Rubrivivax gelatinosus IL144: one gene and its partner. The protein of the gene in region 1 binds, or shares a complex with, the protein of each later gene. Links are inferred from orthologs where the notes say so. Each region holds a gene or a part of one and is shown in the gene's direction. Other genes may lie near its edges. The genes, in order: smc and RGE_RS17975.

Region 1 (6,326 bases):
CCGGTGCCGGCGACGCGTGCGCTGCTGGCGCGCACCGGGCTCAAGGTCGGCGACTTCGACGTCATCGAAGCCAACGAGGCCTTCGCCGCCCAGGCCTGCGCGGTGTCCAAGGAGCTCGACCTCGACCCGGCCAAGGTCAACCCCAACGGCTCGGGCATCTCGCTGGGCCACCCGATCGGCGGCACCGGCGCGATCATCACCACCAAGGCGATCCACGAGCTGCGCCGCATCGGCGGCCGCTACGCGCTGGTGACGATGTGCATCGGCGGCGGCCAGGGCATCGCCGCCGCATTCGAGAAGGTCTAAGGCCCCCCCCGGAGCGCCTTCGGCGCTCCCCCCTCAAGGGGGCGCCGCCAGTGACCCGGCAAAGCCGGGCCACGGCGTCCGCTTGATGCGCTGGCGAGTGCGCAGCCGACTGCCGCGGCGCCGCAGGCCTGTCAGTTACAGCGCCCCGCGACAGCCGGGCGCGCCGCAGCGGCACGGCAGCGTGCCGCCGTGGTGCGTCTCGCCGTAGTCGACGGTGATCTCCTCACCCGGGGCGATGGCGCGCAGCGAGAAGAACTCTACGCGGCCGTTGTCCAGCACCAGCCGGGCGTTGGGCCGGCAGCTGTGGTTGGTGTAGCGCATCGGGTCGGTCGACAGCGTGAAGTCGATCGCGCGCTTGGGCGACAGCTCGACGATCATGATGCGTTCGTGACGCGTCGCGCGGATGCGCGCCTGCTCGACGCTCAGCGCCTCGCCGCGGATCTCGCCGATCTTCACGCGCTCGGGGATGGCCTCGGCGGCAAAGACACCGTGGCCGTCGATGGTGCTGACAGCGACCTCGACCGCGTACTTCTGGTAGGGCCGGCGTTCGACGCGCGGCGCCTCCGGCACGTTCACGCCTGCGGCGCCGGTAGCACGACCGGCGCGGCCGGCTTCCAGCCCTTGGCGCGGTGTTCGACGGTGACGTGGGTGCCGATGCCGCCGCGCACGAACCAGTTGCCGTGGATGCGCAGGAACCGCGGCTTGATGGCCTTCACCAGGTCCTCGAGGATGGTGTTGGTCACCTTCTCGTGGAACGCGCCTTCGTTGCGGTAGCTCCAGAAATAGAGCTTCAGGCTCTTCAGCTCGACGCACAGCTTGTCCGGCACGATCTCGATCGTGAAATGGGCGAAGTCGGGCTGGCCGGTCAGCGGGCACAGGCAGGTGAACTCGGGCACGTCGAAGCGGATCACGTAGTCGCGTTCGGGTGCCGGGTTCGGGAAGACCTGCAGTTCCTTGCTGGGCTGGGTGGGCGGCACCGCGGGGGCGGTGCGCTGGCGGGGGGGGGTGCGGGCCATCGGAGTTCGGGGGCGGCGGGGCCGGGGGGAAAGGGGCGCGATGCTATCATCCGGCCACCAGCGCGCTCCCCCGTCGAGCGCGTTTTGCCATGTAGATCAAGCACTTGCGTGTATTGACCCGCCGCCAGCGGCCGCCTCGATGCGACTGAACCAGATCAAGCTCGCCGGCTTCAAGTCCTTCGCCGAACCGACCACCTTCCAGCTGCCCGGGCAGCGTGTCGGCGTCGTCGGCCCGAACGGCTGCGGCAAGAGCAACATCATGGACGCGGTGCGCTGGGTGCTCGGCGAGAGCAAGGCCAGCGAACTGCGCGGCGAGTCGATGCAGGACGTGATCTTCAACGGCTCGGGCCAGCGCAAGCCCGCCAGCCGGGCCAGCGTCGAGCTCGTCTTCGACAACGCTTCGGCGCGTGCCGGCGGCCAGTGGAACGCCTTCGCCGAGATCGCCGTCAAGCGCGTGCTGACGCGCGACGGCACCTCCAGCTACTTCATCAACAACCAGCCGGTGCGCCGGCGCGACGTGCAGGACGTGTTCCTGGGCACCGGCCTGGGCCCGCGCGCCTACGCCATCATCGGCCAGGGCACGATCAGCCGCATCATCGAGAGCCGCCCCGAGGAACTGCGCCTGTTCCTCGAAGAGGCCGCCGGCGTCTCCAAGTACAAGGAACGCCGCCGCGAGACCGAGAACCGGCTGAAGGACACGCGCGAGAACCTGACGCGGGTCGAAGACATCCTGCGCGAGCTGAACCTCAACCTCGAGAAGCTGGAGAAGCAGGCCGAGGTCGCCGCCGCCTACCGCCGGCTGCAGGACGACGGCACGACCAAGCTGCACCAGCTCTGGTTCCTGAAGGCGCGCGACGCCGCCGGCGAGGAAGAACGTGTCAAGACCGCGGTGCTGGCCGCGACCAACGTGCTCGAGCAACGCATGGCCGAGCTGCGCCACGTCGAGGCCGAGCTGGAGCAGCTGCGCCAGGCGCATTACGAAGCCAGCGACGAGCTGCACGCGCGCCAGGGTTCGCTGTCCGAAGCGGCACTGGAAGTGAGCCGGCTCGAGGAACGCATCCGCTATGTCGTCGACGGCCGCCAGCGTGCCGAGCAGCGCCTGGCCGCACTCGACGCGCAGAACGAAGGCTGGCGCGAGCGCCAGGCCGCCGCCGAAGCCGAGCTGGAAGACATCGCCGGACAGATCGTCGCCGCCGAGGAAGAGGCCGACGTGCTCGTCGCCCAGGCCGAGGACCAGGGGCTGGAACTGCCGGCGCTGGAAGACGGCCTGCGCGCCGCCCAGGCCGACGCCAACCGCCAGCGCAACGCCGTCACCCAGGTGCAGCAGCAGATCCAGGTGCTGGCCGCCGACAGCCGCAACCTCGACGAGCAGGCGCGCCAGCTGCGCACGCGCCGCGAGCGCCTGGCCGGCGAGCGCCAGCAGCTGCAGGCGCCCGACACCGCGCGCCTGGACGCGCTGCGCGAGGACGAAGCCGTCGCCGCCGAGCGCCATGAGGAAGCCGAAGGCCGGCTGCACGAACTGTCCGAGCAGGTGCCGGCGCTCGACGAGCAGCGCCGCGCCGCGCAGACCGCCGTCAACCGCGAGAACGCCAAGCAGGCCGACATCGCCGCGCGTCTGGAGGCGCTGCGCACGCTGCAGGAAAAAGTGCAGACCGAAGGCAAGCTCAAGCCCTGGCTGGAGCGCCACGGCCTCACCGGCATGCAGGGCCTGTGGCGCCAGGTGCACATCGAACCCGGCTGGGAGACGGCGCTGGAAGCCGCGCTGCGCGAGCGCCTGAACGCGCTGGCCGTCGGCCGGCTCGACACCGTGCGCGCCTTCGCCGCCGACGCTCCGCCGGCCAAGCTGGCTTTCTACGCGCTGCCCTCGGGCGCCATCGCCAGCACGCACGCCACGCTGCCGCGGCTGTCCGACCTGCTGCGCCTGGGCGACGCCGGCCTGAAGGCGCTGCTGGGCGACTGGCTCGAAGGCGTCTACACCGCCGACTCGCTGGACGCGGCGCTAGCCCTGCGCGGCCAGCTGACGCACGGCGAGGTCGTCATGACGCGCGAAGGCCACGCCGTCAGCCAGTTCGCCGTCGCCTTCTACGCGCCCGACTCCGAGCAGGCCGGCCTGCTGGCGCGGGCCCAGGAGATCGAGAACCTCGACCGCCAGCAGCGCGCGCAGACACTGATCGCCGAAGAGACGCGCACCCAGTCCGTGCGCCTGGAAGCCGCCTACACCGACGCCAGCGGCCGCCTGGCCGCCGCGCGCCGCGAAGCCGCCGAAGCGCAGAACCGCGCCCACGCGCTGCACGTCGAGCTGCTGCGCCTGAGCCAGCAGGCCGAGGCCGCGCTGCAGCGCCGCGAGCAGCTGGGCGACGAGCTCGCCGAGATCGATGCCCAGATGGAGGCCATCGAGGAGCGCCGCGCCGTCGGCGAAGCGCGTTTCGAGGAACTCGACGTCGAGCTCGGCGAGGCCCAGCAGCGCCACGCCGACCTCGAAGACGAGGTCATCGCCGCCGACCGCCGCCTGGCCGACGCGCGCGAGCAGCAGCGAGCGCTGGAGCGCCAGGCGCAGGAAGCGCGCTTCCAGGCGCGCTCGCTGGCCGCGCGCCGCGACGAGCTGCAGCGTGCGCTGGAAACCGCCGGTGCGCAGATCGCCGCCAACGAGCAGGCCGCCGAGCAGATCCGCAGCGAACTCGCCGGCTTCGACGACGCCGCAGCCGAAGCCGGGCTGCAGGAAGCGCTGTCGCTGCGCCTGGAGCGCGAACGCGAGCTGGGCGCCGCCCGCAGCCGCTACGACGACCTGTCGGCGCAGATGCGCCGCGCCGACGAGCAGCGCTTGGGGCTGGAGCAGGGCATGGCGCCGCTGCGCGAGCAGATCACCAAGCTGCAGCTCGAACAGCAGGCGGCACAGCTGGGCGGCGCGCAGTACCTGGAGCAGCTGCAGGCGGCTGAGGTCGACCTGGAGGCGCTGGCCACCGGCATCGAGCAGGGCGGCGTCAAGCTCTGGGGCCTGCAGTCCGAGATCGACCGCATCAACCGCGAGATCGCGGCGCTGGGCGCCGTCAACCTCGCCGCGCTTGACGAACTCACCGCCTCGCGCGAGCGCAAGACCTTCCTCGACGCCCAGCTCGCCGACCTGACCGAAGCCATCACCACGCTGGAAGACGCGATCCGAAAGATCGACCTGGAGACGCGCGACCTGCTGGGCAGCACTTTCAACCAGGTCAACGAGCACTTCGGGCGCATGTTCCCGTCGCTGTTCGGCGGCGGCCAGGCCAGGCTGGTGATGACCGGCGACGAGATCCTCGACGCCGGCGTGCAGGTGATGGCGCAGCCGCCGGGCAAGAAGAACAGCACCATCCACCTGCTGTCCGGCGGCGAGAAGGCGCTGACCGCGATCGCGCTGGTGTTCGCGATCTTCCAGCTCAACCCGGCGCCGTTCTGCCTGCTCGACGAAGTCGACGCACCTCTGGACGACGCCAACACCGAGCGTTACCGCAACCTCGTCACCGAGATGAGCGCGGGCACCCAGTTCCTCTTCATCAGCCACAACAAGATCGCGATGGAGATGGCCGAACAGCTGATCGGCGTGACGATGCAGGAGCAGGGCGTCTCGCGCATCGTCGCCGTCGACATGGAAGCGGCCATCGGCTTCGCCGAAGCGGCATGACCCTCACCACGGCACTCGCCCTCGTCGGCGGCCTCGTTCTCGTTGCCCTGATCGTCCAGGGCTGGCTTTCCACCCGTCGCGCCGGCCCGCGCCGCGCCGACGCCCAGCCCGACGCGCCCGACCGCGTCGAACCCGGCCTGGGCAGCGCGCCGGCCTCCGGCGATGCGTCCGACGAGCCGACGCTGGACGGCACGCCGGCGCCCCATCACCCGCCCGCGGCCACCCGCCGCCCGGCACGCCTGGACGCGCTGATCGACGCCATCGTGCCGATGACGCTGGAGTCGCCTGTCACCGGCGACTTCGTGCTCTCGCACCTGCCGCCGTCGCGCCGCGCCGGCACCAAGCCCTTCTACGTCGAAGGCCTGGATACCGAGACCGGCGACTGGGAGCAGCCGCGCGCCGGCCACCGCTACGGCGAGCTGCAGGCCGGCGTGCAGCTGGCCAGCCGCAGCGGCGCGCTCAACGAGATCGAGTACTCCGAGTTCGTGCAGAAGGTCCAGGCCTTCTGCGAGGCCGTCGGCGCGATGCCCGACTTCCCCGACATGCTGGAAGTCGTGGCCCGCGCGCGTGAACTCGACGGCCTGGCCAGCCCGCTGGACGCCCAGCTGGCGGTGACGCTGCGCTCCAACCACGTCGCCTGGTCCGTGGGTTATCTGCAGCAGACCGCCAAGCGCCACGGCTTCGTGCCGGGTTCGCTGCCCGGGCGGCTGGTGCTGCCGGGCGCGGAAGCCGGCGCGCCGCCGATGCTGGTACTGAGCTTCGACCCGCAGGCCGCGCTGGCCGAGGACGGCCAGCTCGCCGCCGTGCGCGACTGCACGCTGGCGCTGGACGTGCCGCAGACCGAGGCGCGCCTCGAACCCTTCCCGACCTGGCACCGCCTGACGACGACGCTGGCCGACGAGATGGACGCCACCGTCGTCGACGACCAGGGCCAGCCGGTGACGCTGCACGCCTTCGACGCCATCGGCCGCGAGCTCGAACAGCTTTACGGCCAGCTCGAAAAGCTGGATCTGGCCGCCGGCTCGCCCGCGGCGCGGCGGCTGTTCAGCTGAGCCTTCAGAATCCCCCCATGCCCGAGACGACCCCCGCCGCGCGTGCGGAGGCGCTGCGCCGCCTGCTCGCCCACCACGCCCACCGCTACTACGTGCTCGACGCGCCGGAGATCCCCGACGCCGAGTACGACCGCCTGTTCCAGGAGCTGCAGGCGATCGAGGCCGACCACCCCGAGCTGCTGACGCCCGACTCGCCGACGCAGCGCATCATCGGCCAGGTGCTGCCCGGGCTGGTGCCGGTGCGCCACGTCGTTCCGATGCTGTCGATCCGCACCGAGACCGACACCACCGCCGCCG
Region 2 (5,117 bases), 1.4 Mb from region 1 along the record:
GCCGTGCTCGTCGTCGCGGCGGTCCATGACGAGGGCGTAGATCCAGACGATGGCCAGGTAGACGATCGGCGCGCCCTGGGCCGCGACCCAGAAGCCGAACGGCGAGCCGAAGACGCTGAAGTCGAGTTCGCGCGCAAAGAACGCGACGACGAAGGTGACGACGAACCAGGCCGCCAGCAGCGCGCCGGTCAGGCGCCGGTTGCGCCGCCAGTCGCGGCGCCGGCGCTCGGCGCGGCGGCGCTGCGGGCTGTGGTTCATCGCCAGAAGCGCCGGACCTCGTCCAGCGGCGCCAGCGCGGCGGCGGCTTCGGCGCGCACGGCGTCCTCGCGCCCGGTGAGCCAGCCCAGCGCGAACGCCAGCCCGGGGTCCGACGGATCGGCGGCGGCCCGCGCGGCCAGCGTGGCGCGGGCGACGGCGTGGTCGTTGGCCTGGCCGAGGCCGTCGAGCGCCACGCGCAGCGCCTTCAGCGCTTGGCGGGCACGCCGCGGGCGCAGCGCCGGTTGCAGGAACTCGATCGCGTAGCGCAGGCGCTTGAGCCGCTTGCGCAGCCGGTGGCGCTGCTCGGTGTCCAGCCGGGCGAAGCGGCGGGCGTCGCGGCGCGCCTCGCGCCAGTCGGCCGCCAGGCGCGCCGCGGCGGCACGCTCCAGATGGCCGCCCGGCGTCTGCAGCGCCACCAGCGCCAGCGCCATCGTGCGCAGCATCAGCCGGGTGTAGCCCGGGGCAGCGACGACGGCGGCCGGCAGCGGGGCGTCGTCGGCGCCGGGCAAGGCCAGCGGCGGCGCGCCGGCCTCGGCCAGCGGCGCCAGCAGCGCGGCGGCGACCTCGGCGTCGCGGCTGGCGCCCAGCGCGGCGAAGGGCGCGGCCAGCGCCTCGTCGAGCGCCAGCGCGGCGGCCTCGTCGGGCGACCAGGCGGCGAAGACCTTCAGCGCGCTGCGCAGCCGGCGCAGGCCGACGCGCAGCTGGTGCAGCGTCTCGGCCTCGCCGGTGGCCGAGGCGATCTCGGCGCCGTTGGGCAGCACCTGGCGCAGCGCCGAATGCAGCATCGCGCCGAACGCCTGCGCCGTGCCGGCCGCGCTTGGCAGCTCGGGCGCCGTGGCGCGCACCGCCGGCACACGCTCCAGGCCGCGCGCCAGGCGCGTGCCGCGTTCGGCCTTGGTGCGAACGTCCAGCCACAGGCCGTGGCGCGCCACCCACTGCTCGGCCAGCGCCAGCAGCGCCGCCGGCGGGCCGGACAGCAGCTCGAACTCGATCTCGCAGACCGCGGCGCTGCGTTCGCCGGCGACGATGCGACCTTCGTCGAGCGCGATCTCGATCACCGCGCCGCCGGAACGCACGCGGCGCAGCTGGCGCACGATCTCGGTGCGGTAACGCTCGATCAGCGGCGCGCCGTCGGCCAGCAGCCGGGCCAGCGCGTCGCCGGCCGGGGTGCCGGCGTGGCGCGCCGGGTCCAGCACCGGGGCGGCAGCGGTGTCGGGCAGCTCGACCTCGTGCTCCAGGCGGTCCATCAGGCCGTCGCCGCGGCCCTTGAGCGTCTGCACCCAGCGCGTGCCCTCGCGCCGCAGACGCAGCGCGAAGCCGGCGCGCGCCAGGCGCTCGTCGGCGGTGTCGGCGTAGGCGGCGGCCAGCGGCAGCACACGCGCGGTCTTCGTCGCGACGGCGCGCTGCACCCGGTCGCGCGCAGCGGCCGGAATCTGGAACTTCAGCTCGATTTCCCTCATGCCTGTCCTTGGGGCGAAGCGGGCGCGCGGGCGGCCCGGCCGGTAAACTCGTGAGTCGCCCGAATTGTCGCTTCCGCGCCGCTTATGCCCCCGTTCTTCCGCAAGCCCTACACCTCCGACGTCACCGACTTCATCGCCAAGCTGAAGGAACAGCGTCCGTCGCTCGAAGACGAACAGCGCGCCGGCCGCGCGCTGCTGTGGGACAAGGCGGTCGACCGCGAGGCGCTGCAGGCCTGGCGCCAGGCGCGCGTGCCGCAGCAGCCCTACGTCTACCAGCCCAAGGGCCGCTGAAGCGCCCTTGGACTCGCCCGCCCTGCCCGAGGCGCTGCCGACCGCGGAAGCGGCAGCCGAACCGGCCGCACAGGACGTCGTGGACCAGGTCGCCGTCGCCCGCCTGTACGGCGAGCCGCTGTTCAGGCTGCCGCAGGACCTCTACATCCCGCCGGATGCGCTGGAGGTCTTCCTCGAGGCCTTCGAAGGCCCGCTGGACCTGCTGCTCTACCTGATCCGCAAGCAGAACTTCAACATCCTCGACATCCCGCTGGCTGACGTCACGCGCCAGTACCTGGACTACGTCGAGCAGCTGCGGCGGCGCAATCTCGAGCTCGCCAGCGAGTACCTGCTGATGGCGGCGATGCTCATCGAGATCAAGTCGCGCATGCTGCTGCCGCCCAAGAAGAACCCGGACGGCAGCGAACCCGAGGACCCGCGCGCCGAGCTCGTGCGCCGGCTCATCGAGTACGAGCAGATCAAGCTCGCCGCCGCGCGCCTGGACGCGCTGCCGGTGATGGGCCGCGACTTCCTGCGCGCCCAGGTCTACGTCGAACAGTCGCTGGCGCCGCGTTTCCCCGACGTCGACCCCGACGACCTGCGCGCCGCCTGGGCCGACATCCTCAAGCGCGCCCGGCTCAACCAGCACCACACGATCTCGCGCGAGCAGCTCTCGGTGCGCGAGTTCATGACCGTCGTGCTGCGCCGGCTGCAGGGGCGGCGCTTCGTCGAGTTCCAGGAGCTGTTCGACGTGGCACGCGGCGCGCCGGTGCTGGTCGTCACCTTCATCGCGATGCTGGAGCTGGCGCGCGAGCACCTCGTCGAGGTGACCCAGGCCGAGGCCTTCGCGCCGATCTACGTGCGCCTGGCCTACCAGCCGGCCTGATCAGACCTTCTCGGTCTGCTCGGGCAGGGCCGCGCCCTGGCGCAGCGGCAGCGACAGCGAGAACACCGAGCCGCGGCCGGGCCGCGAGCAGACGCGCACCTCGCTGCCGATCAGCACGCCCAGCCGGCGCACGATGGCCAGCCCCAGGCCGAGGCCGCGCCGCTGAAGCGCCGGGACCATGCCGCGCACCTGGAAGAACTCGTCGAACACGCGCGGCAGGTGCTGCGCGTCGATGCCGACGCCGGTGTCCCAGACCTGCAGCAGCAGCCGCCCGCCGCGGCGGCGGCAGGCGACCAGCACGCCGCCGTGCTCGGTGTAGCGGATCGCGTTGCCGAGCAGGTTGTGCAGCACGCGCTCGACCAGCACCGGGTCGGCGAAGGCCGCGTGCTGCGCGCCGTGGAAACGCAGCACCAGGCGCTTGTGTTCGGCCAGCGGCTCGAAGTGCAGGCGCAGCCGGGCGAACAGGGGCTGCATCGCCAGCGGCCGCGGGCGCGGCTCGATGCCGCCGGAGTCCAGCCGCGTCAGGTCCAGCAGCTCGCCGAACAGCTCGTCGAGCGCACGCACCGAGGCGTCGACGCCCTGCACCAGCGCCGCGACCTCGGGCTCGTGCGGGCGCTGCTGCAAGGCCTCGACGTACAGCGACATCGCGTGCAGCGGCTGGCGCAGGTCGTGACTGGCAGCGGCGAAGAACTGGGTCTTGGCGCGCGACGCCGCCTCGGCCGCGCGCCGCGCCGCCTCGGCTTCGGCCTTCTCGACCCGCAGCTGGCCGGCCAGCTCGTCGGTGCGGGCCTTGAGCCGGATCGCCTCGTGCAGCGCGCTGCCGTGGGCGCGCGCCATCACCCAGGTGACGACGAACAGGCTGGCGACGACGGCCGCCAGTTCCAGATGGCCGTCGAGCGAGTCGTCGCTGGCCACACGCAGCACGGTGGCACCGAGCACCAGCCCGTTGTAGGCCAGGAACAGGCCGCGCTGCGAGGCCAGGAGCTGCACCGACGCCAGGCAGAAGCTGTAGAGCACGAGCAGCAGCACCGTCGTGTGCGCCAAGGGCCCGCGGCCCCAGAACAGCCAGACCGCGGCGGCCCAGAGCGCGCCGTGCACCAGCACCAGCAGGCCCCAGCTGCGGCGCCAGGCGTGCAGGCGCTGCTCGTCGGCCGGGCCGCGCCGTGTCCAGCGCAGGTAGTGCAGCAGGCGCAGCGCCCAGACGATGGAGAAGGCGCCGACCCAGGCGAGCAGCACGCGGCGGGAGGAGTACCCGCCGAAGGCCATCAGCACCAGGCCCAGGCCGAAGGCGTCGCCGACCAGCATCGCCGGCGCCTGGCGGTACAGCGCCCGCAAGGCGTCGGCCGGCGATCCGGCGGGCAGAGACTGCGGCGCCCCGGACCGGGGACAGGCCGCGGGAGCGAGCGTCACGGCCGCGGCGGCGTCCAGCCGTTCTGACGCTGCATCATCTGGCTGACCGCCAGCACGGCCTGCGTGCGCGTGCTGACGCCCAGCGCGCGCAGCACCGCGGCGACGTGGTCCTTGACGGTTTCCACCGACAGGTCGAGTTCGCGCGCGATCAGCTTGTTCGGCAGGCCCTTGAGCAGCAGGCCCAGCACCTCGCCCTGGCGCGGCGTCAGGCCGATGCGCGCCAGCGACGGCGCCTCCTGGTGCGGCTCGGGCTGGGCGCGTTCGCCCAGCGGTGCGTCGGGCACCATGTACAGCGCGCTGGGCACGGTCTCGGCGGGGTCGGCCGGCGGCCGCGCGTCCAGGCCGAGCATGTTGGGCGGCACGTACAGGCCGCCGGACATCACCATGCGCAGCGCCTCGCACAGCGCCTTGTTCGAGGTGCGCTTGGGCACGAAGCCCATCGCGCCGAGATCGATCGCGCGGATGACGTCGCTGGCGCGGTCGGACGCCGAGACGACGACCACCGGCAGCTCGGGGTAGGCGGCGCGGAACTCGGCCAGCACCTGGAAGCCGTCGGCGTCGCCCAGCGCCAGGTCGAGCAGCACGAGGTCGTGGGCGGCGTCGAGCTTCAGGGCCTCGCGGGCGGCTTCGGCGCTGGCCACACCGAGCACGGCGACGTCGTCGCCCATGCCGCGGATGACCGCCTGAAGGGCCGAGAGGATCAGCGGATGGTCGTCGACCAGCAGGACTTTCATGGTCCCTCCCCACGCCGTCGCGGATGCGTTCGGGGGATTCTGGGCTCGACCTCCTCGCGCCGGTTCACCCCCCGTTTGGGGAACGTCGTCCGGGAGAAC

What was found.
Region 2: the proteins of smc (region 1) and RGE_RS17975 are in contact, whole or in part, in a crystal structure (PDB 3ZGX), measured with the Bacillus subtilis proteins. The link is inferred for Rubrivivax gelatinosus IL144 from one-to-one orthologs.

Annotation. Positions count from the first base shown.
Region 1 is NC_017075.1:2,535,660-2,541,985, forward strand. The notes cover bases 1,098-5,177. They hold smc (chromosome segregation protein SMC), read left to right. Parts: upstream 1,098-1,461; coding sequence 1,462-4,977; downstream 4,978-5,177. Other genes in these bases: queF (preQ(1) synthase), read right to left, coding at 1,098-1,322; RGE_RS11750 (cell division protein FtsZ), read left to right, coding at 4,974-5,177. Outside these bases: RGE_RS11730 (acetyl-CoA C-acyltransferase family protein), read left to right, coding at 1-306; RGE_RS11735 (SET domain-containing protein), read right to left, coding at 442-882; more of queF, read right to left, coding at 879-1,097; more of RGE_RS11750, read left to right, coding at 5,178-6,029; NAD-dependent DNA ligase LigA, read left to right, coding at 6,047-6,326. UniProt on the Bacillus subtilis protein: Required for chromosome condensation and partitioning.
Region 2 is NC_017075.1:3,927,350-3,932,466, forward strand. Bases 1,075-3,945 are described here. They hold RGE_RS17975 (segregation and condensation protein A), read left to right. Parts: upstream 1,075-2,016; coding sequence 2,017-2,874; downstream 2,875-3,945. Other genes in these bases: RGE_RS23370 (CHAD domain-containing protein), read right to left, coding at 1,075-1,718; RGE_RS17970 (DUF3460 family protein), read left to right, coding at 1,803-2,009; RGE_RS17980 (sensor histidine kinase), read right to left, coding at 2,875-3,945. In the rest of the region: RGE_RS17960 (DUF4212 domain-containing protein), read right to left, coding at 1-258; more of RGE_RS23370, read right to left, coding at 255-1,074; more of RGE_RS17980, read right to left, coding at 3,946-4,284; RGE_RS17985 (response regulator), read right to left, coding at 4,281-5,018. UniProt on the Bacillus subtilis protein: Participates in chromosomal partition during cell division. May act via the formation of a condensin-like complex containing Smc and ScpB that pull DNA away from mid-cell into both cell halves.